DNA from 4 places in the Streptomyces sp. NPDC047981 genome. Region 1 is predicted to be linked to each of the others. Evidence: riboswitches for the same ligand, from Rfam matches in the RefSeq annotation. Region 1 holds a riboswitch; each other region holds the start of a gene.
The links. Region 1 has a riboswitch for cobalamin ahead of AB0E14_RS17125 (energy-coupling factor ABC transporter permease). Riboswitches for the same ligand answer to the same signal wherever they lie in the genome.

Region 1 (7,342 bases):
GACAATTACGCGACCTCAGATGCGCTGTTCGCCCGATTCTTCCGCTCGCTCGCGCCCGGTCGGCGGCGTGGTGTATAACCGCCCAGTTCATCTGTCAGCTCACCGAAAGCCGGGCTCTTTCATGTCTTCCAATGAACTAGCGGAAAACGCCGTGCGGGAGGAGAACGAACCCGAGGGCGCCGAAGGCTCGCCGGACCGACAGGGGCTGCTGGTCGCGGGAATCGTCCTGCTCGCCTGCCTCGGGCTCGTCGGCTACGGCATGCTCGACACGGACGAGCAGCCGAAGCCGCGAGCCGTGCCGACGGCCGAGGTGACGTACGAGGTCACGGGGACGGGGACCGCCGAGATCTCCTACCTCGCCCGCAGCGAGGACGGCACGGCCAGGGTCGAGAAGGGCATCACCCTTCCCTGGAAGAAGTCCGTCCAGGTGCCCCTCGGCAAGGCCCCGACCGTCGCTGTCGTACTCGACGGAAAAGGCGGACAGGCGGCCTGCACCTTGGCGATCCGCGGGCAGCACGTCCAGCGCGCCACCGCCATCGGCGAGTTCGGGCGCGCCACATGCTCCGGCCAACTGCTTGCCGGCGACGACGAGAAGTGACGCATCTCCCCTCAGAACACCTGCTGTCCGGTTCGCCCGCTCGGGTGTGCACATGCTCCCCGAAGCCATTCGCGCTGAAGGGAAGGTCCGTGTCGCCACCGACATTTCCTCCCTCCCTTCGAGATGTACGCCGCTGAGGTCAGTACCAGTGCTCCGGTGACCGTTCGGGACGTCGCAGGGCCGGCCGGCGATCGCCGCCAGTGGGCCTCCGAGCTGTTCCACGGCCGGGCGAGAATGCACCTGCTCGACTTCAGCCTTGCCCACGTGACCTTCGCCGCGGCAACGTCGATACTGCCCGGGAGAGGGATCACGACTACCCCCTCCATCCGCCACGGCATGACCTGCGAAGACCCAGCAAATGAACCCTTCCGCCGGAATCCCGAGGAGACACTCGTGAGGATGCTGATCAACGTTCCGGAGACCGTCGTCGCCGACGCGCTGCGGGGTATGGCCGCCGCGCATCCCGAGCTGACCGTCGATGTCGAGAACCGCGTGGTGCTGCGGCGGGACGCGCCCGTCGCCGGGAAGGTGGGGCTCGTGTCCGGGGGTGGGTCCGGGCACGAGCCGTTGCACGGGGGGTTCGTGGGGCCCGGGATGTTGGCGGCCGCCTGTCCCGGGGAGGTGTTCACCTCGCCCGTGCCCGATCAGATGGTGCGGGCCGCCGCCGCGGTCGACAGTGGGGCCGGGGTGCTGTTCGTCGTCAAGAACTACACCGGTGACGTCCTCAACTTCGAGATGGCCGCCGAACTCGCCGAGGACGAGGGCATCCAGATCGCCAAAGTGCTGGTGAACGACGACGTGGCCGTGACGGACAGTCTGTACACGGCCGGGCGGCGCGGCACCGGGGCGACGCTCTTCGTGGAGAAGATCGCCGGGGCCGCTGCCGAGGAGGGGGCACCCCTGGAGCGGGTCGAGTCGATCGCCCGGCGGGTGAACGAGCGGTCGCGGAGCTTCGGTGTGGCGCTGAGCGCGTGCAGCACGCCGGCCAAGTGCAGTCCGACGTTCGAACTGCCCGAGGGAGAGCTGGAGTTGGGGATAGGCATTCACGGTGAGCCGGGGCGCGAGCGACGGGCGATGATGACCTCGCGCGAGATCGCCGACTTCGCCGTGGACGCCGTCCTGGAGGATCTGCGGCCGTCCGGTCCTGTGCTCGCCCTGGTGAACGGGATGGGGGCCACGCCGCTGCTCGAACTGTACGGGTTCAACGCCGAGGTGCAACGGGTGCTGGCCGAGCGCGGTGTGCCCGTCGCCCGCACGCTGGTCGGCAACTACGTGACCTCGCTCGACATGGCCGGTTGCTCGGTGACGCTCTGCGAGGCCGACGAGGAACTGCTGCGGCTCTGGGACGCGCCGGTGCAGACGGCCGCCCTGCGCTGGGGCCGGTGAGGGAGATGTCCGGGGTGCACGAGGAAGCGGGTCGTGACATGAGCCAGGGTGGGGACGACGAAGGCGGGGAAGGCGTGGAGCTGTTCGACGGAGCCTTCTTCCGTCGCTGGCTGGCGGCAGCCGCCGTCGCCGTGGACCGGGAGGCCGACCGGCTCACGGAGCTCGACTCGGCTATCGGCGACGCCGACCACGGCGCCAATCTGAAGCGGGGGTTCGCCGCCGTGACGGAGATCCTCGGCAAGGAGCAGCCGGAGACCCCGGGGGCCGTACTCGTCCTGGCCGGGCGACAGTTGATCTCCACCGTCGGCGGCGCGTCCGGGCCGCTCTACGGGACGCTGCTGCGCCGCACCGGCAAGGCGCTCGGCGAGGCCGGGGCGGTGACGCGGGAGGAGCTGGCGGCGGCGCTGACCGCAGGGGTTGCCGGCGTCGCTCAGCTGGGCGGGGCCCAGCCGGGCGACAAGACGATGCTGGACGCGCTGGTGCCCGCGGCCGAGGCCCTCGGCGACTCCTTCGCCGCCGCCCGGGAGGCGGCGGAGGCCGGCGCCCTGGCGACCGTACCCCTGCGGGCGCGCAAGGGCAGGGCGAGCTATCTGGGCGAGCGTTCGGTCGGGCACCAGGACCCCGGGGCCACCTCGTCGGCGCTGCTGATCGCCGCGCTCGCGGAGGTGGCCGCCGCATGACCGGTCAGGTGGGCATCGTGCTGGTCTCGCACAGCGCGGCGGTGGCCGACTCCGTCGCCGCCCTCGCCCGGGGCCTCGCGGGCGGCGGGGCGACCGCGCCGGTCGCCGCCGCCGGAGGCACCCCGGACGGAGGGCTCGGCACCAGCTCCGAGCGGATCGTCGAGGCGGCCAAGGCGGTCGACGGGGGCGCCGGGGTGGCTCTCCTCGTCGACCTCGGGAGCGCCGTACTGACAGTGAAGGCGCTCATCGCCGAGGGCGACGAGTTGCCCGAGGGCGCGCGGCTCGTGGACGCGCCCTTGGTGGAGGGCGCCGTCGCCGCGCTCGTGACGGCGAGCGCGGGCGGGGACCTGGACGCGGTGTCGGCCGCGGCGGCGGAGGCGTACACGTACCGGAAGGAGTGAGCGCGCACCAGGGGCAGGAGGGGCGGGCAGGGGGCGCGCGGGAGATCCGTCACACACCGTCCAGGGGCGCACCCGTGTTGTGATGTACCTGGTCAACCCACTAATGTCACAGCGCCTTGGTGTACGGGAAACCGGTGCGGTACCGGTGCGGCCCTCGCCACTGTGATCGGGAAGTCCGGCTCCATCCCTCCGGGGAAGCCACTGGACCGCCGTGGGAGACCACGGTGGTGTGGGAAGGCGGAGCCGCGGCGGCATGACCCGTCAGCCAGGAGACCGGCCAAGGTGCGTTGTCCATCCACGAGGTGCTGGAGAGGGTCTCCCAACCATGCATATAGCCGAGGGGTATCTGCCCCCTGTGCACGCGGCCGCCTGGGGCGTCGCGTCCGCTCCCTTCGTCGTCCACGGCGTTCGCGCGCTGACCCGCGAGGTCAAGGCCAACCCCGAGTCCACCCTGCTGCTCGGCGCGTCCGGCGCGTTCACCTTCGTCCTGTCGGCCCTCAAGATCCCGTCGGTCACGGGCAGTTGTTCGCACCCGACCGGCACGGGCCTGGGCGCGATCCTGTTCCGTCCGCCGGTGATGGCGGTCCTTGGCACGATCACCCTGCTGTTCCAGGCGCTGCTGCTCGCGCACGGCGGGCTCACGACGCTCGGCGCCAACGTCTTCTCGATGGCGATCGTCGGGCCGTGGGCCGGATTCGGTACGTACTGGCTGCTGCGCCGGTTCGACGTGCCGCTCATGGTGAGCGTGTTCTTCGGCGCGTTCGTCGCCGACCTGTCGACGTACTGCGTCACCAGCGTCCAGCTCGCGCTGGCCTTCCCCGACCCGGGCAGCGGTGTGGTCGGCGCGCTGGCCAAGTTCGGTTCCATCTTCGCGGTCACGCAGTTGCCGCTCGCCGTCAGCGAGGGTCTGCTGACCGTCCTCGTGATGCGGCTGCTCACGCAGTCCAGCAAGGCCGACCTGACCCGGCTCGGGGTGCTGCTCCCGTCCCGCAAGAAGAACGAGAAGGCGGAGGCGAGCGCCTGATGAGCCGGAACGCGAAGATCAACTCCCTGCTCCTGCTCGTCGTCGCGGCCCTTGCGGTGCTGCCGCTGGTCCTGGGCCTCGGCGACCACAAGGAGGAGCCGTTCGCCGGCGCGGACGGCGAGGCGGAGGCGGCGATCACGGAGATCGCTCCCGACTACGAGCCGTGGTTCAGCCCGCTCTACGAGCCTCCGTCCGGCGAGATCGAGTCGGCGCTCTTCTCCCTTCAGGCCGCGCTCGGCGCGGGCGTGCTGGCGTACTACTTCGGTGTGCACCGGGGCCGCAAGCAGGGGGAGGCGCGCGCCGAGGCGAAGGCGCTGCGGTCGGCGTCGTCCGGCGACGACGTCTAGCCGCCGGTGCTGCCGATCGACGCGGCGGCGCACAGCAGTCGCTGGCGCCGCCGTCATCCGTGCGAGAAGGCCGCGCTCGGCTTCGGTCTCACGCTGTGCGCGGTCTGTCTGCCGCCGTGGCCGGGTGCCGTCCTGGTCGCGGCGGCCACCCTGGCCGTCCTGCTCGGTCCGGCGGGCGTGCCGGGGCGTCAGCTGTGGCGCGCGTTCCGCATCCCGCTGGGCTTCTGTGTGACGGGCGCGATCCCGCTCCTCTTCGAGGTGGGCGGGGCGCGGGGTCTCGTCGTGCTCGCGCAGGACGGCCCCGTCCACGCCGGTGAGCTGCTGCTGCGGACCTCGTCGGCGTCCCTGGGCGTGCTGCTGTTCGCCTTCACCACGCCCGTGTCGGACGTGCTGCCCCGGCTCGTGCGGGCGGGGGTGCCGGCGCCGGTGGTGGATGTGGCGCTCGTGATGTACCGGATCAGCTTCCTCCTGCTGGACACGATGTCCAAGATCCGGCAGGCGCAGGCCGCCCGGCTGGGGCTGACGACCCGCGCGGCGACCTGGCGTTCGCTCGCCGGGCTCGGCGCGACCTCGTTCGTCCGCGCCTTCGACCGGGCCCAGCGGCTGCAGTCCGGGCTCGCCGGGCGGGGCTACGACGGGACGCTGCGCGTCCTGGTGCCCGAGGCGGCGGTCTCGGGCCGGTTCCTCGCCTCGACGGCCGGCCTGCTCACCGGACTCGTCGTCCTCACTCTCGTCCTGGAAAGGTCACTGCCGTGAGTCCCGCACCCCCTGTCGTGGAACTGGTGAAAGCCACGTTCGCCTACGAGGACGGGCCGCTGATCCTCGACGGTGTCGACTTCGCCGTGCCGGAGGGCCGGGCGCTCGCGCTGCTCGGCCGCAACGGCGGCGGCAAGACGACGTTGCTGCGGCTGCTCAGCGGTGGCCTGCGCTGCGGCGGCGGCGCGCTCCGGCTGGACGGTGCGGAGGTGTCGTACGACCGGAAGGGGCTGACGCGGCTGCGGACGACGGTGCAGCTCGTGGTCCAGGACCCGGACGACCAGCTCTTCGCCGCGTCGGTCGGGCAGGACGTGTCGTTCGGCCCGATGAACCTGGGGCTTCCGGAGGAGGAGGTACGGCTCCGGGTGCGCGAGGCGCTGGAGGCGCTGGACATCGTCGCGCTGGAGGACCGGCCGACGCATCTGCTGTCGTACGGGCAGCGGAAGCGGGCCGCGATCGCGGGCGCCGTCGCGATGCGCCCCCGGGTCCTGATCATGGACGAGCCGACCGCGGGGCTCGATCCGCACGGGCAGGAACGGCTCCTGGAGGTGCTCGGCCGGCTGCGAGACGCGGGCACGACGGTGGTGATGGCGACGCACGACGTCGACCTGGCCCTGCGCTGGGCGGACGAGGCCGCCGTCCTCACTCCGGAGGGCCTGCGGACCGGGCCGATCGAGGAGCTGCTCGCCGACGACGCCCTGCTCGACGCGGCGCGGCTGCGGCGGCCTTGGGGCATGGCGGTCACCCGTCTCCTCCGGTCCCATGGGCTGCTCGCCCCGGACGCGCCCGGTCCGCGTACGGCGGAGGAGCTCGCCGTGTGGGCGGAGACGGCGGTTACCGAGTAGTAGTACAGATCACTCGACCAGCCTTCTGCAACTAGTTGCATAACGGGGTCGGGGTCACTTAGAACAGGGGGGACGATCCTGCGCGAGGAGGCGCCCCCATGAACCCGACCCCGGCCGCGACCCCGTACCCGCACCTGTTGAGCCCGCTCGACCTCGGGTTCACCACCCTGCCCAACCGGGTGCTCATGGGTTCCATGCACGTCGGTCTCGAAGAGACCGAGAACGGGTTCGCGCGCATGGCCGCCTTCTACGCCGAGCGCGCCCGCGGCGGTGTCGGGCTCATCGTGACCGGCGGCATCGCCCCGAACGAGGCGGGCCGCCCGTGGGACGGCGGGGCCAAGCTGACCACCGAGGAGGAGGTCGCCGAGCACCGGCAGATCACTGACGCCGTGCACGCCGAGGGCGGGCGGATCGCCATGCAGATCCTTCACTTCGGCCGGTACGCCTACCACCCCGGGCTCGTCGCCCCGAGCGCGATCCAGGCGCCGATCAGCCCCTTCGTACCGAACGAGCTGACCGACGCCGAGGTCGAGCGGACGGTGGAGGACTACGCCCGCTGCGCCGAGCTCGCCAAGGAGGCCGGGTACGACGGCGTCGAGGTCATGGGCTCCGAGGGCTACCTCATCAACGAGTTCATCGCGGCCGCCACCAACCACCGCACCGACCGCTGGGGCGGCAGCTACGCCAACCGCGTGCGCTTCCCGCTGGAGATCGTCCGCCGGATCCGCGAGCAGGTCGGCGAGGACTTCATCGTCATCTACCGCCTCTCCATGCTGGACCTGGTGCCCGGCGGCTCCACGCTGGAGGAGGTCGTCTCCCTCGCGAAGGAGATCGAGGCCGCCGGCGCGACCATCATCAACACGGGCATCGGCTGGCACGAGGCCCGCATCCCGACCATCGCGACCTCCGTCCCGCGCGGCGCGTACACCTGGGTCACCCAGAAGCTGATGGGCTCGGTGAGCATCCCGCTCGTCACCAGCAACCGCATCAACACCCCCGAGGTCGCCGAGCGGATCCTCGCCGAGGGCCGCGCCGACATCGTCTCCATGGCCCGCCCCTTCCTGGCCGACCCCGACTTCGTCGCCAAGGCCGCCGCGGACCGCGCCGACACCATCAACACCTGCATCGGCTGCAACCAGGCCTGCCTCGACCACACCTTCAGCCTGAAGATCACCTCCTGTCTGGTGAACCCGCGCGCCTGCCACGAGACCGAACTGGTCCTCTCCCCCACCCGGCTCGCCAAGCGGATCGCCGTCGTCGGCGCGGGCCCGGCCGGTCTCGCCTTCTCCGTCTCCGCCGCCGAAC
Region 2 (7,342 bases), on a different contig from region 1:
CGGGTCGAACTGCTTGACCAGCTTGGCCCAGAGCAACCGGGCCGCCCGCATCTTGGCGATCTCCATGAAGAAGTTCATGCCGATGGCCCAGAAGAAGGAGAGCCGGGGCGCGAACGCGTCGACGTCCAGGCCCGCTTCGCGTCCCGCCCGGATGTACTCGACGCCGTCGGCGAGGGTGTACGCCAGTTCCAGGTCGGCCGTCGCGCCGGCCTCCTGGATGTGGTAGCCGGAGATGGAGATCGAGTTGTAGCGGGGCATCCGCTGCGAGGTGAAGGCGAAGATGTCGGAGATGATCCGCATCGACGGCTTCGGCGGATAGATGTAGGTGTTGCGGACCATGAACTCCTTGAGGATGTCGTTCTGGATGGTCCCGGCCAGCTTCTCGGGCGGTACGCCCTGCTCCTCCGCGGCGACGATGTACAGCGCGAGCACGGGCAGCACCGCGCCGTTCATCGTCATCGACACGGTCATCCGGTCCAGTGGGATGCCGTCGAAGAGCTGGCGCATGTCGTAGATCGAGTCGATCGCCACGCCCGCCATGCCGACGTCACCGGTCACCCGAGGGTGGTCGCTGTCGTAGCCGCGGTGGGTGGGCAGGTCGAAGGCGACCGAGAGGCCCTTCTGGCCTGCCGCCAGGTTGCGCCGGTAGAAGGCGTTCGACTCCTCGGCCGTGGAGAAGCCCGCGTACTGACGGATCGTCCAGGGCTGGTTGACGTACATCGTCGGGTAGGGGCCCCGCAGGTACGGCGCCATGCCCGGGTACGTACCGAGGAAGTCGAGGCCCTCCAGGTCCTGCCCGGTGTACAGCGGCTTGACCGCGATGCCCTCCGGGGTCTCCCAGAGCAGGTCGTCACCGCCGGCGGCCTTCTTCACGGCGGTGCGCCATTCGTCGGCGCTGCCGTCGGCGGCCGGGGTACCCAGCTCGATCCCGGAGAAGTCGGGGACGGACATCAGGACACAACTCCCATCCGGTCAAGAGTGGTGGCGAGCACGGCGACCGCGTCGCAACCCGCGAAGACATAGCTGTCGACACCCGCGTACGCGGCGGGCCGGCCCGCGAGGAACACATGCCCCGCGCCCTCGGCCCGCAGCTCGCGCGCGCGGTCCTCCGCCTGCTCCTCGTAGAGCGCGTCGCTGGAGCAGAGGCAGACCTCGCTCGCGCCGCTCTCCTCGAAGGTGCCCTCCGTGACGGCCTCGATGCCGCCCGCCTGGAAGAGATTGGCGGCGAAGGTGGCCCGTGCCGTGTGCGCGGCGGCGGGGCCGAGCGTGGCGAGGTAGATCCGCGGCCGGGCTCCGGTCGCGGCGAGGTGCGCGTCGGAACGGGCGCGCAGCGCCTCGAACGCGTCGTCGCGCCGGACCCGGGGGAGCCCGCCGGACGGCGGCTCGGGCGCGGGTTCTCGGACGACGGGGTTCTCGGCGAGGTTCGGGAACTCGCTGACGCCGGTGACGGGTTCGCGCCGCTTGGCGAGCTTCGCGCTGCGGGCCGCCCAGGTCTCGGCGAGCCGGTCCCCGATCATTCCCGAGCGCAGCGCGGCGGCCTGGCCGCCCGCGCTCTCGATGGTGCGGAAGAACTCCCAGCCCGCGTGGGCGAGTTCGTCGGTCAGCCGCTCCACGTACCAGGAGCCGCCGGCCGGGTCGATGACCCGGGCGAGGTGCGACTCCTCGACGAGGATGGTCGAGGTGTTGCGGGCGATACGGCGGGCGAACGCGTCCGGCAGGCCGAGCGCGTGGTCGAACGGCAGCACGGTGACCGACTCCGCGCCGCCCACGCCCGCGGCCAGCGTGGCCACGGTGGTGCGGAGCATGTTCACCCAGGGGTCGCGCCGGGACATCATCACCGGGGACGTCACCGCGTGCTGCCGCTGCGCGCCCGCGCCGCTCGCCCCGCTGACCTCGGCCACCCGGGCCCAGAGCCTGCGCGCGGCGCGGAACTTGGCGATGGTGAGGAACTGGTCGGCGGTGGCGGCGAACCGGAACTCCAGCTGACCGAGGGCCTGTTCGACGGTGAGCCCGGCCTCCGTGAGCTGCCGCAGGTAACTGACGCCGGTCGCGAGCGCGCAGCCGAGTTCCTGCGCGGCCGAGCCGCCGGCTTCGTGGTACGGCAACGCGTCCACGGTCAGTGCCCGCAGGCCCGGGTACTCCTCGGCGCAGCGCCGCGCGAGCCCGAGGGCGGGGGAGACGTCGTGGGACCGGCCCGTGCGGGCCTCCAGGCCGAGGGGGTCGGCGCCCAGGTTGCCGCGCGCCGCCTCCGGGGCGACGCCCCGCTCCTCGTACAGCGCGAACAGCTCGCGCGCCGCCTCCTGTACGTCCTGCCCGGCGTCGAGGACGACGGGCGCGAGGTCGAGGTAGACACCGTCGAGCGTCCGCCCGAGGCTCCCGAGCGGGATGCCGCCCTCGCCGACGACCAGCCAGAGCGAGGTGACGCCGTTCTCCAGGTCGGCGAGGACCGTGGGGGCGTCGGCGGTGGTGTGCCGCTGGCGGACGTCCCAGCCGCCGACGGTGTTCCCCTCGGCGCGGCCGGACCGGACGAACGGCGCGAAGCCGGGCAGACCGGACTCGGGTGCGGTGTCCTCGGCGGCGTAGAGGGGACGGACGCGGAGCGCGTCCTCCAGGGCGGTGGACAGGGCGTCCTCGGCCGCCGGGCCCTCCACGTCCTTGCCCGACTTGCGCAGCACGCCGGCTACCAGGTGCTGCCACTGCTCACGGGACGCGTCGGGGAATTCGGCGGCGAGGGCGAGCCCGTCGTCGGGAAGGACTGTCATGCTCGGATGTTAGGACAGCTCGCTCAAATGGCTGCAGTGTGCACGGCTGTGACCTTGCCCTCTCCCGGCAGCTCTTGAAGCCGCACCCGATTCCCCTCTACGAAGGACGCGACGGGATCACCCGGTCGGGGGTGGATTTACTAGGACGTCCAACTATATAGTCGCGACGAAGGCCCGCGGTGCAGGGAAGCCGGTGCGATTCCGGCGCGGTCCCGCCACTGTGACCGGGGAGTACGCCGTCGAGCAGCACGCCACTGACGTGAGAGACGTCGGGAAGGCGGACGGTGCGCGCTGATCCGGGAGTCAGGATACCGGCCGCGGGATGTTCCGTGTTGTCCACGAGGATGGAGCTGACACGCATGGCATCGGTGCGCCCGCACACTCCCTGCGGACCCGCCCGACGGGCCCCCGCCCGTCGAGGAGTACCCCACCCCACCACCGTCAGGACCTGACGGCACCCCGCCATTCGCGCTCTCGCGCCCTGCCCACCGCCTCCCGCGGCATGCCCCTCGGCATGTGCGGTCCCGGCGGCGCACCGGCGCGCCATCCGGATCACCTGACGAGAGCAGGCACTCATGGTCCGCGCACAAGACACCACCCCCGTCCGCGAGTTGACCCACTTCATCGGCGGCAGGCACACCCCGGGAACCTCGGGGGCCTACGGCGACGTGTACGACCCCAACACCGGGGAGGTCCAGGCCCGCGTGCCCCTCGCGAACCGGGCCGAGACCGAGGCCGCCATCGCCGACGCCGCCCGGGCGCAGCGCGACTGGGCCGCCTGGAACCCGCAGCGCCGCGCCCGGGTCCTGCTGCGCTTCCTCCAGCTGGTCGAGCAGGAGAGGGACGGCCTGGCCCGGCTGCTCTCCTCCGAGCACGGCAAGACCGTCGCCGACGCCCACGGCGACCTCCAGCGCGGCCTGGAGGTCGTGGAGTTCGCCGCCGGGATCCCGCACCTGCTCAAGGGCGAGTTCACCGACAACGCCGGCACCGGCATCGACGTCCACTCGCTGCGCGCCCCGCTCGGTGTCGTCGCCGGCATCACCCCGTTCAACTTCCCCGCGATGATCCCGCTCTGGAAGGCAGCACCCGCCCTGGCCTGCGGAAACGCCTTCATCCTCAAGCCGTCCGAGCGTGACCCGTCCGTACCGCTGAGGCTCGCCGAGCTCTTCCTGGAGGCGGGGCTTCCGCCCGGCGTCCTCAACGTCGTCAACGGCGGCAGGGAGTCGGTCGACACCCTCCTCGACGACCCTCGCGTCGCCGCCCTCGGCTTCGTCGGCTCCACCCCGGTCGCCGCCCACGTCTATGCCACCGCCGCCGCCCACGGCAAGCGCGCCCAGTGCTTCGGCGGGGCCAAGAACCACATGATCGTGATGCCGGACGCCGACCTCGACCAGGCGGTGGACGCCCTCATCGGCGCCGGGTACGGCTCGGCCGGCGAGCGGTGCATGGCCGTCTCGGTCGCCGTCCCCGTCGGCGAGGAGACCGCCGACGCGCTGGTCGCCCGGCTGAAGGAGCGCATCGGCACGTTGAGGATCGGGCGCAGCGACGACCCGGACGCCGACTTCGGACCGCTGGTCGGCCCGGACGCCGTCGACCGGGTTCGAACGTACGTCGGTATCGGCGTCGAGGAGGGCGCCGAACTCGTCGTCGACGGACGGGACTTCGCCCTCCCCGGGCACGAGGGCGGGTTCTTCGCCGGGGCCTCCCTCTTCGACCGGGTCACCCCCGACATGCGCGTCTACCAGGAGGAGATCTTCGGCCCCGTGCTCTGCGTGGTCCGCGCCGCCGACTACGAGGAGGCCCTGCGGCTGCCCAGCGAGCACCTCTACGGCAACGGTGTGGCGATCTTCACCCGGGACGGCGACACGGCCCGCGATTTCACCCGCCGCGTCGACACCGGCATGGTCGGCGTCAACGTACCGATCCCGGTGCCGGTGGCGTACCACACCTTCGGCGGCTGGAAGCGGTCCGGCTTCGGCGACCTCAACCAGCACGGGCCCGACGCCATCCGCTTCTACACCCGCACCAAGACCGTGACCTCCCGTTGGCCGGCCGGGCTCCGCGAGGGCGCGAGCTTCACGATCCCCACGATGGGCTGACCGGCCATGACCACGACCCTGCTCACCGAGGACCAGCGGGCCCTCGTCGAGACCACCCTCGACTTCGCCCAGGACCACCTCGCCCCGCACGCCCTGGACTGGGACCGCGACAAGCACTTCCCCGTCGACGTCCTGCGCAAGGCCGCCGGACTCGGACTCGGCGGCGTCTACGTCCGCGAGGAGTCCGGCGGCTCCGGCCTCAGCCGCTCCGACGGCGTCCTCGTCTTCGAGACCCTCGCCTCCGGCTGCCCGTCCATCGCGGGCTACCTCTCCATCCACAACATGGTCGCCTGGATGGTCGACCGCTACGGCGACGCCCCTCAGCGCCGGCGGTGGCTCCCGCGCCTGTGCGCCATGGACGACCTGGCCAGCTACTGCCTGACCGAGCCCGGCGCCGGGTCGGACGCCGCCGCGCTCGCCACCCGGGCCGTCCGCGACGGCGACCACTGGGTGCTCACCGGAACCAAGCAGTTCATCTCCGGGGCGGGCGCCTCCCAGCTGTATCTGGTGATGGCCCGTACCGGCGGCGCGGGCGCCGCAGGCGTCTCCGCCTTCCTCGTCGACAAGGACGACCCCGGCCTCTCCTTCGGAGCCGACGAGCGGAAGATGGGATGGAACGCCCAGCCCACCCGGCAGGTCGTCCTGGACGCGGTCCGGGTCCCCGCCGACCGGCTGCTCGGAGGCGAGGGCCAGGGCTTCCGCATCGCCATGTCCGGCCTGAACGGCGGCCGGCTCGGGATCGCCGCCTGCTCCCTCGGCGGGGCGCGCAGCGCTCTGGACCGGAGCCTCGCGCACCTCGCCGACCGGCAGGCGTTCGGGCACCGGCTCCTCGACGCCCAGGCCCTCCGCTTCCGCCTCGCCGACATGGCGACCGAACTCACCGCCGCCCGCGCCCTGGTCCAGCAGGCCGCCCACGCCCTCGACCGGGGCGATCCGCGGGCGCCCGAGCTGTGCGCGATGGCCAAACAGTTCGCCACCGACACCGGCTACTCGATCGCCGACCGCGCGCTCCAGCTGCACGGCGGCTACGGCTATCTCAGCGAGTACGGCATCGAGAAGATCGTCCGCGACCTGCGGGTCCACCAGATCCTGGAAGGAACCAACGAGATCATGCGCGTCATCGTGGCCCGCGGCCTGACGGAGGCCTTCGAATGACCTCGACACCGCCGACCGGCACCCCGGGCGACGCACCCGTCCTGCTCGACACCACGGGCCGCATCGGCCACATCACCCTCAACCGTCCCCAGGCCCTCAACGCCCTCACCCACCCCATGGTGCGGCGGATCGACGCGGCCCTCACCGCCTGGGAGCACGACCCGGCCGTCGAGGCCGTCGTGATCGGCGGCGCCGGTGAGCGCGGGCTGTGCGCGGGCGGCGACATCCGCGCCATCCACGAGGACGCCCGCACGCGCGGCGGCCGGGCCTCCGCCGACTTCTGGCGCGACGAGTACCGGCTCAACGCCAGGATCGCCCGCTACCCCAAGCCGTACATCGCCCTCATGGACGGCATCGTCATGGGCGGGGGCGTCGGGATCTCCGCGCACGGCAGCGTCCGGATCGTCACCGAACGCTCCCGGATCGCCATGCCCGAGACAGGCATCGGCTTCGTCCCGGACGTCGGCGGCACGTATCTCCTCGCTCTCGTCCCCGGCGAACTCGGCACCCACCTCGCGCTCACGGGCGCCCCGGTCGGCGCCGCCGACGCCCTGCTGTGCGGGCTCGCCGACCACCACGTACCCTCCGCCGCGCTCGACGCCCTCGTCACCGACCTGGCCGCGCTTCCCGTACGGGAAGCCCTCGCCCGTCACGTACGGCCCGCGCCGCCCGGCGTGCTCACCGGGCGCCGCGAGTGGATCGACGCCTGCTACGCCGCCGACACCGTCGAGGAGATCGTCGAGCGGCTGCTCGGCCACGGGAACCCCGAGGCGAAGGAGGCCGCCGAGACTCTTCTCGCCAAGTCCCCGACGTCGCTCAAGGTCACCCTGGCCGCCCTGCGCGGGGCCCGGCACCTCGGCCCGCTGGAGCGGGTCCTCGACCAGGAGTACCGCGTCTCCTGCGCGGCCCTGACCGCCCCCGACCTGGTGGAGGGCATCCGCGCCCAGGTCGTCGACAAGGACCGGGCCCCGCGCTGGAGCCCGGCCACCCTCGCCGAGGTCACCGACGCCGACGTGCGGCGTTTCTTCGCCCCGCTCGACGAGCGGCCCGAACTGGGCCTCGCCGCAACCGCATCGACCGAGGAGGTGGTCTGGTGAGCCGTACCGTCGCGTTCGTCGGACTCGGACACATGGGCGGCCCCATGGCCGCCAACCTCGTCAGGGCCGGGCATCGCGTCCTCGGCCACGACCTCGACGCCCAGGCCCTGGCCTCGGCCGCCCGCGCGGGCGTGGAGCCCGTGGCGTCCGCCGCAGAGGCGGTCGCCTGCGCGGATGTCGTCGTCAGCATGCTGCCGGCAGGGCGGCACGTCCTCGACCTGTACGACGG
Region 3 (7,342 bases), on a different contig from region 1:
CGGGCAGCTCGCCCCGGACCGTGCGCGCCGCCGCGACCAGGTTCTCCAGCGAGGCGCGGGTCTCGGGCCAGCCCCGGGTCTTCAGACCGCAGTCGGGGTTGACCCAGAGCCGCTCGGCGGGAATGGCCCGCAGCCCCGTACGGAGCAGATCGGCGGCCTCCTCGGCGCTCGGGACGCGCGGGGAGTGGATGTCGTACACGCCGGGACCGGCCTCGCGCGGGTAGCCGTGCGCGGCCAGCTCGCGGGCGACCTGCATGTGCGAGCGGGCGGCCTCCAGGCTGATCACGTCGGCGTCCAGGTCGTCGATGGCCCGCACGATGTCACCGAACTCGGCGTAGCACATGTGGGTGTGGATCTGGGTGTCCGGCCGGACCCCGCTGGTGGAGAGCCGAAACGCCTCGGTCGCCCACGCCAGGTAGCCGGCGTGGTCGGCGGCGCGCAGCGGCAGGGTCTCCCGGAGCGCCGGTTCGTCGACCTGGATGACCGAGGTCCCGGCCGCCTCCAGGTCGCCGACCTCGTCGCGCAGGGCGAGCGCGACCTGCCGGGCGGTCTCGCCGAGCGGCTGGTCGTCGCGGACGAAGGACCAGGCGAGCATGGTGACCGGCCCCGTCAGCATGCCCTTGACCGGGCGGTGGGTCAGGGACTGCGCGTACGTGGTCCAGCGCACCGTCATCGGCGCGGGGCGGGAGATGTCACCGGCCAGGACCGGGGGCCGGACGTAGCGGGTGCCGTAGGACTGCACCCAGCCGTGGCGCGTGGCGAGGTACCCGGTCAGCTGCTCGGCGAAGTACTGCACCATGTCGTTGCGTTCGGGCTCGCCGTGCACCAGGAGGTCCAGGCCCGCCTTCTCCTGGAACGCGATCACCTCCCGGACCTCGGCCTTGACCCGCTCCTCGTAATCGGCCGTGTCGATCCGGCCCGCCCGCAGGTCGGCGCGGGCGGTCCGCAGTTCGGCGGTCTGCGGGAAGGAGCCGATGGTGGTCGTCGGCAGCAGGGGCAGGCCGAGGTGGGCGTGCTGGGCGGCGGCCCGCTCGGCGTACGGCCGGGAGCGGCGGGTGTCGGCGGCGGAGACCGCGCCGGTACGGGCGCGCACGGCCGGGTCGCGGGTGAGCGGCGACTCCGCGCGCGAGGCCAGGTCGGCCCGGTTGGCGGCCAGTTCGGCGGTGATCGCGGACGTGCCGTGGGACAGGCCCCTGGCGAGGGTGACGACCTCGGCCGTCTTCTGCCGGGCGAAGGCGAGCCAGCGCAGGATCTGCGGGTCGATGTCCCGCTCGGCGGTGGCGTCGAGGGGCACGTGCAGCAGCGAGCAGGAGGCCGCGACGTCGACCCGGTCGGCGAGGCCGAGCAGGGTGCCGAGGGTCGTCAGGGACTTCGCCAGATCGGCGACCCAGACGTTGCGTCCGTCGACGACGCCCGCGACCAGTCGCTTGCCGGGCAGCCCGCCCACGGCCGCGAGGGCCTCCAGGTTGGCGGCGGCGGTTCCCGTGAAGTCGAGGGCGAGCCCTTCGACGGGCGCCTTGGCGAGGACGGGGAGGGCCTCGCCGAGCCGGTCGAAGTACGACGCGACCAGCAGCTTCGGCCGGTCCGTGCGGCCACCGAGCTCGCGGTAGGCGCGGGCGGCGGCGTTCAGCTCGGCCGGGGTGCGGTCCTGGACGAGGGCCGGCTCGTCGAGCTGGACCCAGGCCGCGCCCGCCGCGCGGAGGTCGGCGAGGACCGAGGCGTAGACGGGCAGCAGCCGGTCGAGGAGAGTGAGCGGCTCCAAGTCGGCGGCCACTCCGGGGGCCGGCTTGGCGAGGAGCAGGTAGGTGATCGGGCCGACGAGGACCGGACGCGCCGTCAGGCCGATCGCGAGGGCTTCCCTCAGCTCGGCGACCTGCTGGGTGGAGTCGGCGGTGAAGACGGTGTCCGGGCCCAACTCGGGCACCAGATAGTGGTAGTTGGTGTCGAACCACTTGGTCATCTCCAGCGGCGCGACGTCCTGCGTGCCGCGGGCCATCGCGAAGTAGCCGTCGAGGCGGTCGGAGTCGACGGCGGCGCGGTGGCGGTCGGGGATGGCGCCGACCATGACGCTGGTGTCCAGCACGTGGTCGTAGTACGAGAAGTCGCCGGTCGGCACCTCGTGGAGGCCGGCTTCGGCCAGCTGCCGCCAGTTCGAACGGCGCAGGTCGGCCGCGGTGGCCCGGAGGGCGTCGGCGGTGACGCGGCCCTTCCAGTAGCCCTCGACGGCCTTCTTCAGTTCCCGGTGCTGCCCCTGACGGGGGTAGCCGTACACGGTGGCCCGTGCTGCCGCGGCTGCGGTCCTGGTGGTCACGGAGATCTCCTTCGCGAGATGAATCCCTGAGATCCCGGGGACGGGACGAGAGCGCGAAGGGGTGACGGACCGGACGGCCGGCCTCGCGCGGACGCGCGGGTCTCCGTCTGGTGTGGTCGCCGACCCGCCCTCGAGGTCACCGGGATGTCCGCGCGCGGAATCGTCCGCGTGCGGGCAACGGGCAGGTCTTCGGACTCGCGGGCACGCTCGCCGGATCGAACCGGCGGGCACCTACTGGCCGTCGCTTCCCAGACCCGTACGGGTCCAGTGCGTATGACGGCGGTCGTTCCCGCTCACCGCTGCGGGGCAGTCCCGGATTCCCACCGGGTTCCCTCTTACGACGCATCCCGCCTGGCGGACGGGGCGAACCAGCTGCACCGGCCACCCTAAGGGGCCGGACGGCGTCGTGACGGGCGAAGTCCACCATGCGGATGGTGAACCGAGACACGCCGTCGACGCCGGCCCCTCCGCCGAGGGGCGGGGTCCCCTCGCTCACGAGCGGGGCTCCGCGTGCCGCACGAGGTGGCGGGAGTAGGCGTCCGGGGTGAAGAAGAGCGGCAGTTCGCCGCTGAGGGCGTTCCGTTCGAGCATCGCCCGCACCTCCTCCAGCGGGGCCCACGGGTACTGGGCGCCGAGCGTGTCGAGCTCCTCGTCGAGCAGCCGAACGACGGTCTCCCGGTCGATCAGCCGGTGCCGCACCCACTGCCAGATCTGCACGCGGGCGATCTCGGCGGTCGCCGCGTCCTCCATCAGACCGTCCAGGGCGACGGCGCCCTGGCCGCGCAGCCAGGCCGCGAAGTAGCCGAGCGCGACCGAGATGTTCGTGCGGATGCCCTCCCGGGTGGGCGGTCCGCTGATCCGGCGTACCGACAGCAGGTCCGCCGGGGTGACCTCCACGTCGTCCCGAGTCCGGTGGATCTGGTCCGGCAGGTCGCCGAGGACCCCGTCGAACGCCTTGCGGCAGACCTGGACGAGCCCCGGATGGGCGACCCAGGAGCCGTCGAAACCGTCCTCCGCCTCCCGCTCCTTGTCGAGGCGCACCTTGGCGAGTGCCGCCTCGTGGGCGGCCGGGTCCCTGCTCGGCACCTGGGCCGCCATCCCGCCGATGGCGTGCGCGCCCCGCTGGTGGCAGGTGCGGACGAGCAGCTCGGTGTAGGCCCGCATGAACGGGGCGGTCATGGTGACCTGACCCCGGTCGGGCAGGAGGAAGTCGGTGCGGTGGCCGAAGGTCTTGATCAGGCTGAACAGGTAGTCCCAGCGGCCCGCGTTGAGACCCGAGCTGTGCTCGCGCAGCTCGTAGAGGATCTCCTCCATCTCGAACGCGGCCGTGATCGTCTCGATGAGCACGGTGGCGCGGACCGTGCCCCGGGGCATGCCGAGGAGCTCCTGTGCGAGCAGGAACACGTCGTTCCACAGTCGGGCCTCGTACCGGTTCTCCAGCTTCGGGAGGTAGAAGTACGGGCCGTGGCCGGCGTCGATCTGGCGATGCGCGCAGTGGAAGAAGTACAGGCCGAAGTCGACGAGCGAGGCGGGCACCGGGGCACCGTCGAACTCGAGGTGCTCCTCCAGAAGGTGCCAGCCGCGCGGCCGGACGACGATCGTGGCGAGCCGGTCGAGGTCGGCGAGCCGGTACTCCTTGCCGTCGGCGGTGGTGAAGTCGATGCTGCGGTCGATCGCGTCGCGCAGGACGAGTTGGCCCCCGACGATGTTCTCCCAGGTGGGCGCCGTGGCGTCCTCGAAGTCCGCCATCCACACGCGGGCGCCGGAGTTGAGGGCGTTGACCGCCATGCGGCGGTCCGGCGGTCCGGTGATCTCGACCCGCCGGTCGGTCAGCCCGGGGGCGGGAGGGGCGACGCGCCAGCTGGGGTCGTCGCGGACGGCGGAGGTGACCGGGGAGAAGACCAGCGGGGCCCCGCCGGCCAGGCGCAGGGCCTGGCGGCGGCGCTCCTTCATCAGGTCCAGTCGGCGTTCGCCGAACGCCTCCGCCAGCTTCCCGACGAAGTCCAGGGCGGCGGGGGTGAGGATCTCGGCGTGCCGGTCACCCGGTGCGGCGAGAACGCGGACGCGGTGGGTCGGCGCGGTGGTGGGCATCGGATTCTCCTGGGGTGGGACCTGAGGGAGGCGGGACGTGACCCGGGGCCGGGCCGCCCGACGCGGCCCGGTGCCGGGCCGGACGGGACCCGGTGCCGGGTCCGGCGGACCGATGTCGGCCCTAGTGGAACTGCTCCTCCTCCGTGGAGCCGGTCAGGGCCGTGGTGGAGGACGCGGGGTTCACGGCGGTGGAGACCAGGTCGAAGTAGCCCGTGCCGACCTCGCGCTGGTGCCGGACGGCGGTGAAGCCCTGGGCCTGCGCGGCGAACTCCCGCTCCTGGAGGTCGACATAGGCCGTCATGCCGTGCTCGGCGTAACCGCGGGCGAGGTCGAACATGCCGTGGTTGAGGGAGTGGAAGCCGGCCAGCGTGATGAACTGGAACTTGTAGCCCATCGCGCCCAGTTCGCGCTGGAACTTGGCGATCTGGTCGTCGTCCAGGGCCGCCTTCCAGTTGAAGGACGGCGAGCAGTTGTAGGCGAGCATCCGGTCCGGGTACCGCGCGTGGATCGCCTCGGCGAACTCCCGCGCCTGCGCCAGGTCCGGGGTGCCCGTCTCGACCCAGATGAGGTCGGCGTAGGGGGCGTAGGCCAGGCCGCGGGCGATGACCGGGCCCATGCCGTTCTGGACGTGGTGGAAGCCCTCCGAGGTGCGCTCGCCGGTGACGAACGGGGCGTCGCGCTCGTCGATGTCGCTGGTCAGCAGCGTCGCGGCGAGCGCGTCGGTGCGGGCGACGATCAGGGTCGGGGTGTCCGCGATGTCGGCGGCGAGCCGGGCCGCGTTGAGCGTGCGGATGTGCTGGGAGGTCGGGACGAGGACCTTGCCCCCGAGGTGGCCGCACTTCTTCTCGGACGCGAGCTGGTCCTCGTAGTGGATGCCCGCCGCGCCGGCCGCGATCATCGCCTTCGTCAGCTCGAAGGCGTTGAGCGGGCCGCCGAACCCGGCTTCGGCGTCGGCGACGATCGGAGCGAGCCAGTCCGTCGTGTCCGTGCCGCCCTCGGCGGTCGCGATCTGGTCGGCCCGCAGCAGGGCGTTGTTGATCCGACGGACCACCTGAGGAACGGAGTTGACGGGGTAGAGGCTCTGGTCGGGGTAGGTGTGACCGGCCTGGTTGGCGTCGGCGGCGACCTGCCATCCGGAGAGGTAGATGGCCTGGAGGCCGGCGCGGACCTGCTGGACGGCCTGGCCGCCGGTGAGGGCGCCGAGCGCGTGGACGTAATCGAGGTCGTGCAGCTGCCGCCAGAGCCGCTCGGCGCCGCGCCGGGCCAGGGTGTGCTCCTCACGGACGCTGCCGGACAGCCGCAGCACGTCCTCGGCGGTGTACGTGCGCTCGATGCCGGCCCAGCGCGGGTCGGTCGCCCAGCGCTCTGCGAGCTGCGCGGCGGTCGGCTTCGTCGTCTCGGTCATGATCGTCACCGTCTCCCTGCTTTGTTGTGTTTGCCAATCCGCTGTGTGGTCCTTCCAGGGAGTGGCACGCAGTGTCTGTCGATGGTTCGCGGCCCGCCGGTGCCCGGGGAGGCGGAGATGAGCAATCTGGCCGCTCCGGTCCGTCTCGGCGCCGGAACTGCCGACATCAGGGCGTGAATCGGGTCCCGGCTCCCCGCTCTGGACCGGTGGGGTCCGGCGGGCCGCACCTCGACTCTGGCACTGGCACCGCGTGCCATCAATCGTGGAGTCCTGCCAAGTTCTGCGAATCTTCGGACGCCGGATCGCCAAGATTGCGAAGGGTGCGAAGCGTGCCCGGTGGCGTACGCTGCGCATGACCCGGACGCGGAGTCCCGGGGGCGGAGGGGAGCGCGCGGTGGGCAGGACGTACGCGGGGGCGCGGCTGCGGAGGCTGCGCGAGGAGCGCCGGATGAGTCAGGCGGAGCTGGCCAGGACCCTGGGAATCTCGCCGAGCTATCTGAACCAGATGGAGCACGACTCCCGCCCGCTCACCGTGCCCGTGCTGCTGCGGCTCACCGAGACCTTCGGCGTCGACCCGGCCTTCTTCTCCGAGCGGGACACCGGCAGGCTCGTCGCGGACCTCCGGGAGGCGCTCGCGGGGGAGTTGGGCGCGTCCCGCGTCGCCCCCTCCGAACTGGCCGAACTGGCCTCACGGATGCCTGACGTCGCCCGGGTCCTGGTCCGACTCGGCCGCCGGAACCAGGCGTTGTCCGAGCAGTTGGCGGACGTCACCGACGGCCGGCACGGCGCCGGGGAGTCGCCGCGCTCCGCCCACGAGGAGATCAGGGACTTCTTCTACCGCCGGCAGAACTACCTGCACGACATCGACCTCGGGGCCGAAGGCCTGGCCGCGGAGATCGGCATCCGGCCGGGCGAGGTCGTCGGGGCCCTGACGACGCGTCTCGCCGACGCCCACGGCGTGCGGCTCGCCACGGAGACCGGCGACCGCCTGCACCACTACGACGGGACGACGCGGACCCTGCACCTCTCCCCGCGCCTGCGCCCCGGGCAGCGTGCCTTCCGCATGGCGACCCAACTCGCCCTGCTGGAGTGGGACGCGGAACTCGACCGGCACGCGGCCGAGGACTTCGATGCGGGTTCGCCCGCCCACGCCCTGGCCCGCATCGGGATCGCCAACTACTTCGCGGCGGCGCTGATCCTCCCGTACCGCTCCTTCCACGCCGTCGCCGAGGAGTTCCGGTACGACATCGAGCGGCTCACCGACCACTTCGGCCTCGGCCACGAGACGGTCTGCCACCGGCTGAGCACCCTGCAGCGGCCCCGGCTGCGCGGGGTGCCCTTCTCCTTCGTCCGCGTCGACCGGGCCGGCAACCTGTCCAAGCGGCAGTCGGCGACCGGCTTCCACTTCTCCCGCGCGGGTGGCACCTGCCCGCTGTGGAACGTGTACGAGGCGTTCGCCGCCCCGGGGCGCATCCATGTCCAGATCGCGGCCATGCCCGACGGCCGGCGGTATCTGTGGACGGCCCGCGCCGTCA
Region 4 (7,342 bases), on a different contig from region 1:
GTAGCGCCGGGGCGTCCAGGTGATCGTGCGGCCGTCGGCGCGCTCCACCGCCCGTGTCTGCGACGAGCCGATCAGCAGCAGCGTGCGCATGTCGACCTCGCTCGGCTCCAGCGTCTTCAGGGTCACCACCCGCACCGACTGCTCCGGGCCGCCGACGTCCCGCGCGACGACCACCGGCGTCTCGGGCGAGCGGAGTTCGAGCAGCAGCTCACGGGCGGCCGCCACCTGGTGCGTACGGGACTTGGAGCCCGGGTTGTACAGCGCCAGGACCAGGTCCGCCTCGGCCGCCGCGCGCAGCCGGGCGGCGATGACCTCCCAGGGCTTGAGCCGGTCGGAGAGCGAGATCGTGGCGTAGTCGTGGCCGAGCGGGGCGCCCGCGGCGGCAGCCGCCGCGTTCGCGGCCGTCACCCCCGGCAGGACCCGCACCGGGACGTCCGCGTACCGCTCCTCGGAGGCGACCTCCAGGACCGCCGTCGCCATGGCGAAGACGCCCGGGTCGCCGCCCGAGACGACCGCGACCCGGTGCCCGCGCCGGGCCAGGTCGAGCGCGAACTCGGCGCGTTCGGACTCGACCTTGTTGTCCGAGCCGTGCCGCCGCTGCCCGGGGCGCAGCACCGGGACCCGGTCGAGGTAGGTGGTGTAGCCGACGAGGTCGTCGGCGTTGACGAGCGCGCCGCGCGACTCGGGCGTCAGCCAGGGCGCGCCCGCCGGTCCCGTGCCGACGACGACGACCTCGCCCCGCTCCCGTGCCGGCGGGGCCTGGTCGATCCGGGAGGGCAGCACGGCGACCGAGAAGTACGGGACCGTCTCCGGGTCCACGTCCGCCAGGGTCCCGGTCCGCTCGCCCGCCATGAACGCCCGCTCCACGTACCGCGCGTCCTCCAGCCGGCCCGCCCGCTCCAGGGCGCGCCGCACGGTCGGGAACGTCCGGCCGAGCTTCATCACGACCGCCGAGTCGGTGCCCGCGAGCCGGGCCGTCAGCTCGTCCTCCGGCAGGGTGCCGGGGACGATCGTCAGGACCTCCTCGGCCTCGCACAGCGGCTCCCCGAGCCGGGCGGCGGCGGCGCTCACCGAGGTCACCCCGGGGATGACGGTGGTGTCGTAGCGGTCCGCGAGCCGCTTGTGCATGTGCTGGTACGAGCCGTAGAAGAGCGGGTCGCCCTCGGCGAGCACGGCGACCGTGCGGCCGGCGTCCAGGTGCGCGGCGAGCCGGGCGGCGGCCTGCTCGTAGAAGTCGTCGAGCGCGCCGCGGTAGCCGCCGGGGTGGTCCGTGGTCTCGACCGTGAGCGGGTACATCAGCCGCTCCTCGATGTGGTCGGCCCGGATGTGCTCGGCCGCTATCGAGCGGGCGATGGACCGGCCGTGCCGGGCCGAGTGGTACGCGATCACGTCGGCGGCGGCGATGGCCTTGACCGCGGCGAGCGTGAGCAGCTCCGGGTCGCCGGGCCCGAGGCCGACCCCGTACAGCTTTCCTGTGGTGGGCGTGCCGGGGGTGCTCATGCCTGGATCTCCGCTTCGTGGGCGAGGGCGTTGATCGCCGCGGCGGTCATGGCGCTGCCGCCGCGCCGGCCGCGGACGACGAGGTAGTCGAGGCCGAGGGTCTGGGCCGCCAGGGCGTCCTTGGACTCGGCGGCGCCGATGAAGCCGACGGGTATGCCGAGGACGGCGGCGGGCTTCCCGGCGCCCTTGGCGACCATCTCCAGGAGGTGGAAGAGCGCGGTGGGCGCGTTGCCGATGGCGACGACGGAACCTTCGAGGCGGTCGCGCCAGAGTTCGAGGGCGGCGGCGCTGCGGGTGGTGCCGAGTTCGGCGGCGAGCGCGGGCACGGACGGGTCGGAGAGCGTGCAGACGACCTCGTTGTCGGCGGGCAGCCGCCTGCGGGTGACACCGCTGGCGACCATCTGCGCGTCGCAGAGGATCGGCGCGCCCGCGCGCAGGGCGGCGCGGGCCCGGGAGACGACCTGCGGGGAGTACGCGAGGTCGGCGACCAGGTCGGTCATGCCGCAGGCGTGGATCATGCGGACGGCGACCTGGGCGACGTCGGCGGGCAGACCCGCGAGGTCCGCCTCGGCGCGGATCGTGGCAAAGGACTGGCGGTAGATCTCCGTGCCGTCCTTCTCGTAGTCGAACATCCTGCTGCTCTCGCTCATCTCGTGGTTGCTGTGGGGACGCGGGCCGCCGCGACGGCGTCGGGCAGGGCGGTACGGGGGGTGGGGACGCCGTCGACCAGGTACGCGCCGTCGCCGGTGGCGAGGACGTCGACCCAGGCGCCGTGCGGGTGGCCGCAGCGCCGCTCGCACCCGGAGAAGTACACGGGCAGCCCGCCGGGGCCGTGGCCGCTGCCCGGGGTGGCGTCGGCGCGCACGTCCGCGAGGGACTTCGCGCAGCCGGGGCGCCCGGTGCAGGCGCCGACCCCGGCCCAGGGAGAGCGGGGGTCGGTGACGAGACCGTGGGCGTCGAGCTCGCGCAGCCGGGCCGCGACGGCGCCCGGGTCGGCGAGGCCGGTGACGACGGCCCCGCGCCAGGGCGTGAGCCGCACCTCGCCGCCGCTCGCGGCGAGCGCCCGCAACTGGTCGGCGGTCAGCCGCCCGAGGGGCGCGAGTACGTGGAGGGCCTGGTCGCCGAGGGGCCCGGGGGCGGGCGGCCCGGCGGGTGGAGGGTCCATGGCCGGTAGGGGCTCGGTGACCGTTCCGGGCGCGGGCTCGGCGGCCGTCGCGGGCTTGGGATGGGCGCCCGTCCCCCCGGACTCGGGCTCGGCGGCCGTCGCGGGCTCCGCCGGGACCGCCGGGACCGCCATGACCGCCGGGACCGCCGGGACCGCCGGGACCGCCATGACCGCCGGGAGCACAGGGACCGTCGGGAGCGCAGGGATCGCCGGGACCGCCATGACCGCCGTGATCCCGGCGCCCGCGAGCGCGCCGGGCAGGTCCGGGGCGTGCCCCTCGGGCAGCTCCCGTACGCGCCAGGCGCCGTTCCCGGCGGTGCGGGCGGCGGCCAGGAAGGCCCCGGCGGCGGCGAGCGCGGCCCGGGGCGCGTCGGCGGCGCCGACCCGGACGTCCTGGCCCCCCACCCGTACCCGTACCGACGGGCCTTCTGCGATCAACGTCACATCTCCGCCGAGCCCCGCCACATCGCCCCGCCCGTCGTCCAGGGCGAAGAGGAACCGGCCGGACAGGGCCGCCGTCCACGGCCGGGCGCACAGCAGCGCGTCCAGTTCGCGGGCCCACAACTGCACGTCTCCGTGGCCGAGTCCGTCGAGTCCGGCCGCCGGGGAGGCCACGATGTTCCGGACCCGCTCATGGGTCTCGGAGGGCAGCAGTCCGGCGCCCGAGAGCCGCTCGGCCAGCGCCGCGCCACAGGCCTCGCCGAGCCCGCGCAGCTCCACGTTCCCCCGGGACGTGACACTGACCCGCCCGTCCCCGAGCTCCTCGGCCACCGAGGCCAGAACCAGTACCTGATGAGTCGTCAACAACCCTGCGGGCAGCCGCAGTCGGGCCAGACGTCCGTCGTCGGCGGCGTGCAGTCGAAGCGCCCCGGGGCAGGCGTCACCACGGTCCCGTACGGGCGGTTCGCCCGGGTTGGGACGTGCGGGTGGGGTGGGCGGCATGGCGGCGAGCATACCCACGACGCCGACGGGCCAGACCGGCCCGGCGGACGCACGATCTACTATGCAGATCGGCATGGGGTCCCAGGACCCCGGGGAGGAAGCCCGGTGAGAATCCGGCGCGGTCCCGCCACTGTGAGCCGGGCCCCGCAAGGGTCCCGGTGAGTCAGGAACTCCCTTCCCCAAGCTCTCGGCTTCGCTCGAGCAGGGGAGGCCCCAACCCACACGACCACCCGGGGCGCGGACAACCCCGAGGAAGGCCTGCGCACGCATGCGAATTCTGTTGCTGTCGCACTCCGACACCGACCTGCTCAGCGCCCGCGCGGCCGGCGGCCCGGTCGCCTACCGGTTCGCCAACCCCTCCCGGCTCGCCCCGGACGACCTGCCCGGGCTCCTCGACGAGGCCGACCTCGTCGTCGTCCGCCTCCTCGGCGGGCTGCGGGCGTGGGAGGAGGGCCTGACGGCCGTGCGCGCGGCCGGGAAGCCGGTCGTCGTGCTCTCCGGCGAACAGGCCCCCGACGCCCAGCTCATGGAGGCCTCCACCGTCCCCGTCGGCGTCGCCACCGAGGCCCACGCCTACCTCGCGCACGGCGGCCCGGCCAACCTGGAGCAGCTGGCCCGGTTCCTCGCCGACACCCTGCTGCTGACCGGCCACGGCTTCGAGGCCCCGGCCGCCGCGCCCACCTGGGGCCCGCTGGAGCGCACGGCCCGGACGACCGAGGGCCCGACCATCGCGGTGCTCTACTACCGCGCCCACCACATGAGCGGGAACACCGCCTTCGTCGACGCCCTCTGCTCGGCGATCGAGGACGCGGGCGCCCGCCCCCTGCCGCTCTACGTGGCCTCCCTGCGCGCCCCCGAGCCCGAGCTGATCGAGACGCTGAAGCGCGCGGACGCGATCGTCACCACCGTCCTCGCCGCCGGTGGCACGAAGCCGGCCGAGGCACAGGCGGGCGGCGACGAGGACGCCTGGGACGCGGGCGCGCTCGCCGCCCTCGACGTGCCGATCCTGCAGGCGCTCTGCCTCACCGGCTCGCGGGCCGCCTGGGAGGAGAACGACGAGGGGCTCTCCCCGCTGGACGCCGCCAGCCAGGTCGCCGTGCCCGAGTTCGACGGCCGCCTGATCACCGTGCCGTTCTCCTTCAAGGAGATCGACGAGGACGGGCTCCCCGCGTACGTCGCCGATGCCGAGCGGGCCTCCCGCGTCGCCGGGATCGCGGTCCGCCACGCCCGGCTGCGGCACATCCCGAACGCGGAGAAGAAGCTCGCGCTCGTCCTCTCCGCGTACCCGACGAAGCACTCCCGGATCGGCAACGCGGTCGGCCTGGACACCCCCGCCTCCGCCGTCGCGCTGCTGCGGCGGCTGATCGCCGAGGGGTACGACTTCGGGGCCGAGGCCGACATCCCGGGGATCGTCTCCGGCGACGGCGACGAGCTGATCTACGCCCTGATCGAGGCAGGCGGCCACGACCAGGACTGGCTGACCGAGGAGCAGCTGGCCAAGAACCCGGTCCGCATCCCGGCCGCCGACTACAAGCGCTGGTACGCGCAGCTCCCGGCCGAGCTGCGGGAGGCCGTGGAGGAGCACTGGGGCCCCGCGCCCGGCGAGATGTTCCTCGACCGCTCCCGCAACCCGGAGGGCGACATCGTCCTCGCCGCGCTGCGGCGCGGGAACCTGCTGATCCTCATCCAGCCGCCGCGCGGCTTCGGCGAGAACCCGATCGCGATCTACCACGACCCCGATCTCCCGCCGTCCCACCACTACTTGGCCGCCTACCGCTGGATCGCGGCGCGCGCCGAGGACGGCGGCTTCGGGGCGGACGCCATGGTCCACCTCGGCAAGCACGGCAACCTGGAGTGGCTGCCCGGCAAGAACGCCGGCCTGTCGGCCGCGTGCGGCCCGGACGCGGCGCTCGGTGACATCCCGCTGGTCTACCCGTTCCTCGTCAACGACCCGGGTGAGGGCACGCAGGCCAAGCGGCGCGTGCACGCCACGCTCGTCGACCACCTGGTGCCGCCGATGGCCCGCGCCGACTCGTACGGCGACATCGCGCGCCTGGAGCAGCTGCTCGACGAGTACGCGCAGATCTCCTCCATGGACCCCTCGAAGCTGCCGGCGATCCGGGCGCAGATCTGGACGCTGATCCAGGCGGCCAAGCTCGACCACGACCTGGGCATGGAGGACCGTCCCGAGGACGACGGCTTCGACGACTTCCTGCTGCACGTCGACGGCTGGCTCTGCGAGGTCAAGGACGCTCAGATCCGCGACGGTCTGCACGTGCTCGGCGGGGCGCCGACCGGGCCCGAGCGGGTCAACCTGGTCCTGTCGATCCTGCGCGCCCGGCAGATCTGGGGCGGTACGCAGGCCCTGCCGGGTCTGCGCGAGGCGCTCGGCCTGGACGAGTCGGCCGCGACCCGGACCACCGCCGACGAGGCGGAGGCGACGGCGCGCGCGCTCGTCGAGGCGATGGAGGCCGCCGACTGGTCCGTGGACGCGGTCGCGGGCGTCGCCGCCGCGCACGGCCCGGACGTGGCCGCCGTGCTCCGGTTCGCCGCCGAGCAGGTCGTCCCGCGCCTGGCCGCGACGACCGACGAACTCGCGCACGCCGTGCACGCGCTGAACGGCGGCTTCGTCCCGGCCGGCCCCTCGGGTTCTCCGCTCCGGGGCCTGGTCAACGTGCTGCCGACGGGCCGGAACTTCTACTCCGTCGACCCCAAGGCCGTCCCCTCCCGTCTTGCCTGGGAGACCGGCCAGGCGCTCGCCGACTCGCTCCTGTCGCGCTACCGCGCCGACAACGGCGAGTGGCCCACCTCCGTCGGGCTCTCCCTCTGGGGTACGAGCGCGATGCGCACGGCCGGTGACGACGTCGCCGAGGCGCTCGCCCTCCTGGGCGTCCGCCCCACCTGGGACGACGCCTCGCGCCGGGTGAACGGCCTGGAACCGGTCCCGCTCGCCGAGCTGGGCCGCCCGCGCATCGACGTCACGCTGCGCATCTCGGGCTTCTTCCGGGACGCGTTCCCGCACGTCATCGGGGTCCTCGACGACGCCGTACGGCTGGCCGCCGGGCTCGACGAGCCGGCCGCGGACAACTACGTACGGGCGCACGCGCAGGCGGACCTCGCCGAGCACGGCGACGAGCGGCGCGCGACCACCCGGATCTTCGGCTCGCGGCCCGGCACCTACGGCGCGGGCATCCTCCAGCTGATCGACTCGCGCGACTGGCGGACGGACGCGGACCTCGCCGAGGTGTACACGGTCTGGGGCGGCTACGCCTACGGCCGCGGGCTCGAAGGCCGCCCGGCGCGGGCCGAGATGGAGACGGCGTACAAGCGGATCGCGGTCGCGGCGAAGAACACGGACACCCGCGAGCACGACATCGCCGACTCCGACGACTACTTCCAGTACCACGGCGGCATGGTCGCGACCGTCCGCGCGCTCACGGGCACCGCGCCCGAGGCGTACATCGGCGACTCCACCCGCCCGGAGACCGTCCGTACCCGGACGCTGGTCGAGGAGACCTCGCGGGTCTTCCGGGCCCGCGTGGTCAACCCGAAGTGGATCGAGGCGATGCGCCGCCACGGCTACAAGGGCGCGTTCGAGCTGGCGGCGACGGTCGACTACCTCTTCGGCTACGACGCGACGACCGGGGTCGTCGCCGACTGGATGTACGACAAGCTCACCGAGACGTACGTCCTCGACCCGGAGAACCAGGCCTTCCTGAAGGAGGCCAACCCCTG

Region 2: linked by a shared signal. The riboswitch ahead of AB0E14_RS27940 (CoA-acylating methylmalonate-semialdehyde dehydrogenase) and the one ahead of AB0E14_RS17125 (energy-coupling factor ABC transporter permease) in region 1 are both predicted to bind cobalamin.
Region 3: linked by a shared signal. The riboswitch ahead of metE (5-methyltetrahydropteroyltriglutamate--homocysteine S-methyltransferase) and the one ahead of AB0E14_RS17125 (energy-coupling factor ABC transporter permease) in region 1 are both predicted to bind cobalamin.
Region 4: linked by a shared signal. The riboswitch ahead of cobN (cobaltochelatase subunit CobN) and the one ahead of AB0E14_RS17125 (energy-coupling factor ABC transporter permease) in region 1 are both predicted to bind cobalamin.

Annotation. Positions count from the first base shown of each region.
Region 1 covers NZ_JBEZNQ010000025.1:52,301-59,642, reverse strand. Annotated here, with positions in the region: gene AB0E14_RS17145 (MmpS family transport accessory protein) at 152-598, shown strand; gene dhaK (dihydroxyacetone kinase subunit DhaK) at 992-1,984, shown strand; gene dhaL (dihydroxyacetone kinase subunit DhaL) at 2,065-2,664, shown strand; gene AB0E14_RS17130 (PTS fructose transporter subunit IIA) at 2,661-3,065, shown strand; cobalamin riboswitch at 3,138-3,362, shown strand; gene AB0E14_RS17125 (energy-coupling factor ABC transporter permease) at 3,391-4,089, shown strand; gene AB0E14_RS17120 (energy-coupling factor ABC transporter substrate-binding protein) at 4,089-4,436, shown strand; gene cbiQ (cobalt ECF transporter T component CbiQ) at 4,443-5,192, shown strand; gene AB0E14_RS17110 (ATP-binding cassette domain-containing protein) at 5,189-6,037, shown strand; gene AB0E14_RS17105 (NADPH-dependent 2,4-dienoyl-CoA reductase) at 6,136-7,342, shown strand, end outside.
Region 2 covers NZ_JBEZNQ010000056.1:12,520-19,861, reverse strand. Annotated here, with positions in the region: gene scpA (methylmalonyl-CoA mutase) at 1-951, opposite strand, end outside; gene AB0E14_RS27945 (methylmalonyl-CoA mutase family protein) at 951-2,762, opposite strand; cobalamin riboswitch at 2,904-3,097, shown strand; gene AB0E14_RS27940 (CoA-acylating methylmalonate-semialdehyde dehydrogenase) at 3,338-4,861, shown strand; gene AB0E14_RS27935 (acyl-CoA dehydrogenase family protein) at 4,868-6,016, shown strand; gene AB0E14_RS27930 (enoyl-CoA hydratase/isomerase family protein) at 6,013-7,113, shown strand; gene mmsB (3-hydroxyisobutyrate dehydrogenase) at 7,110-7,342, shown strand, end outside.
Region 3 covers NZ_JBEZNQ010000056.1:3,634-10,975, reverse strand. Annotated here, with positions in the region: gene metE (5-methyltetrahydropteroyltriglutamate--homocysteine S-methyltransferase) at 1-2,311, opposite strand, end outside; cobalamin riboswitch at 2,495-2,649, opposite strand; gene aceB (malate synthase A) at 2,804-4,402, opposite strand; gene aceA (isocitrate lyase) at 4,524-5,807, opposite strand; gene AB0E14_RS27900 (short-chain fatty acyl-CoA regulator family protein) at 6,202-7,342, shown strand, end outside.
Region 4 covers NZ_JBEZNQ010000018.1:71,963-79,304, forward strand. Annotated here, with positions in the region: gene AB0E14_RS13640 (precorrin-2 C(20)-methyltransferase) at 1-1,500, opposite strand, end outside; gene AB0E14_RS13645 (precorrin-8X methylmutase) at 1,497-2,132, opposite strand; gene AB0E14_RS13650 (cobalamin biosynthesis protein CobG) at 2,147-3,607, opposite strand; cobalamin riboswitch at 3,666-3,799, shown strand; gene cobN (cobaltochelatase subunit CobN) at 3,876-7,342, shown strand, end outside.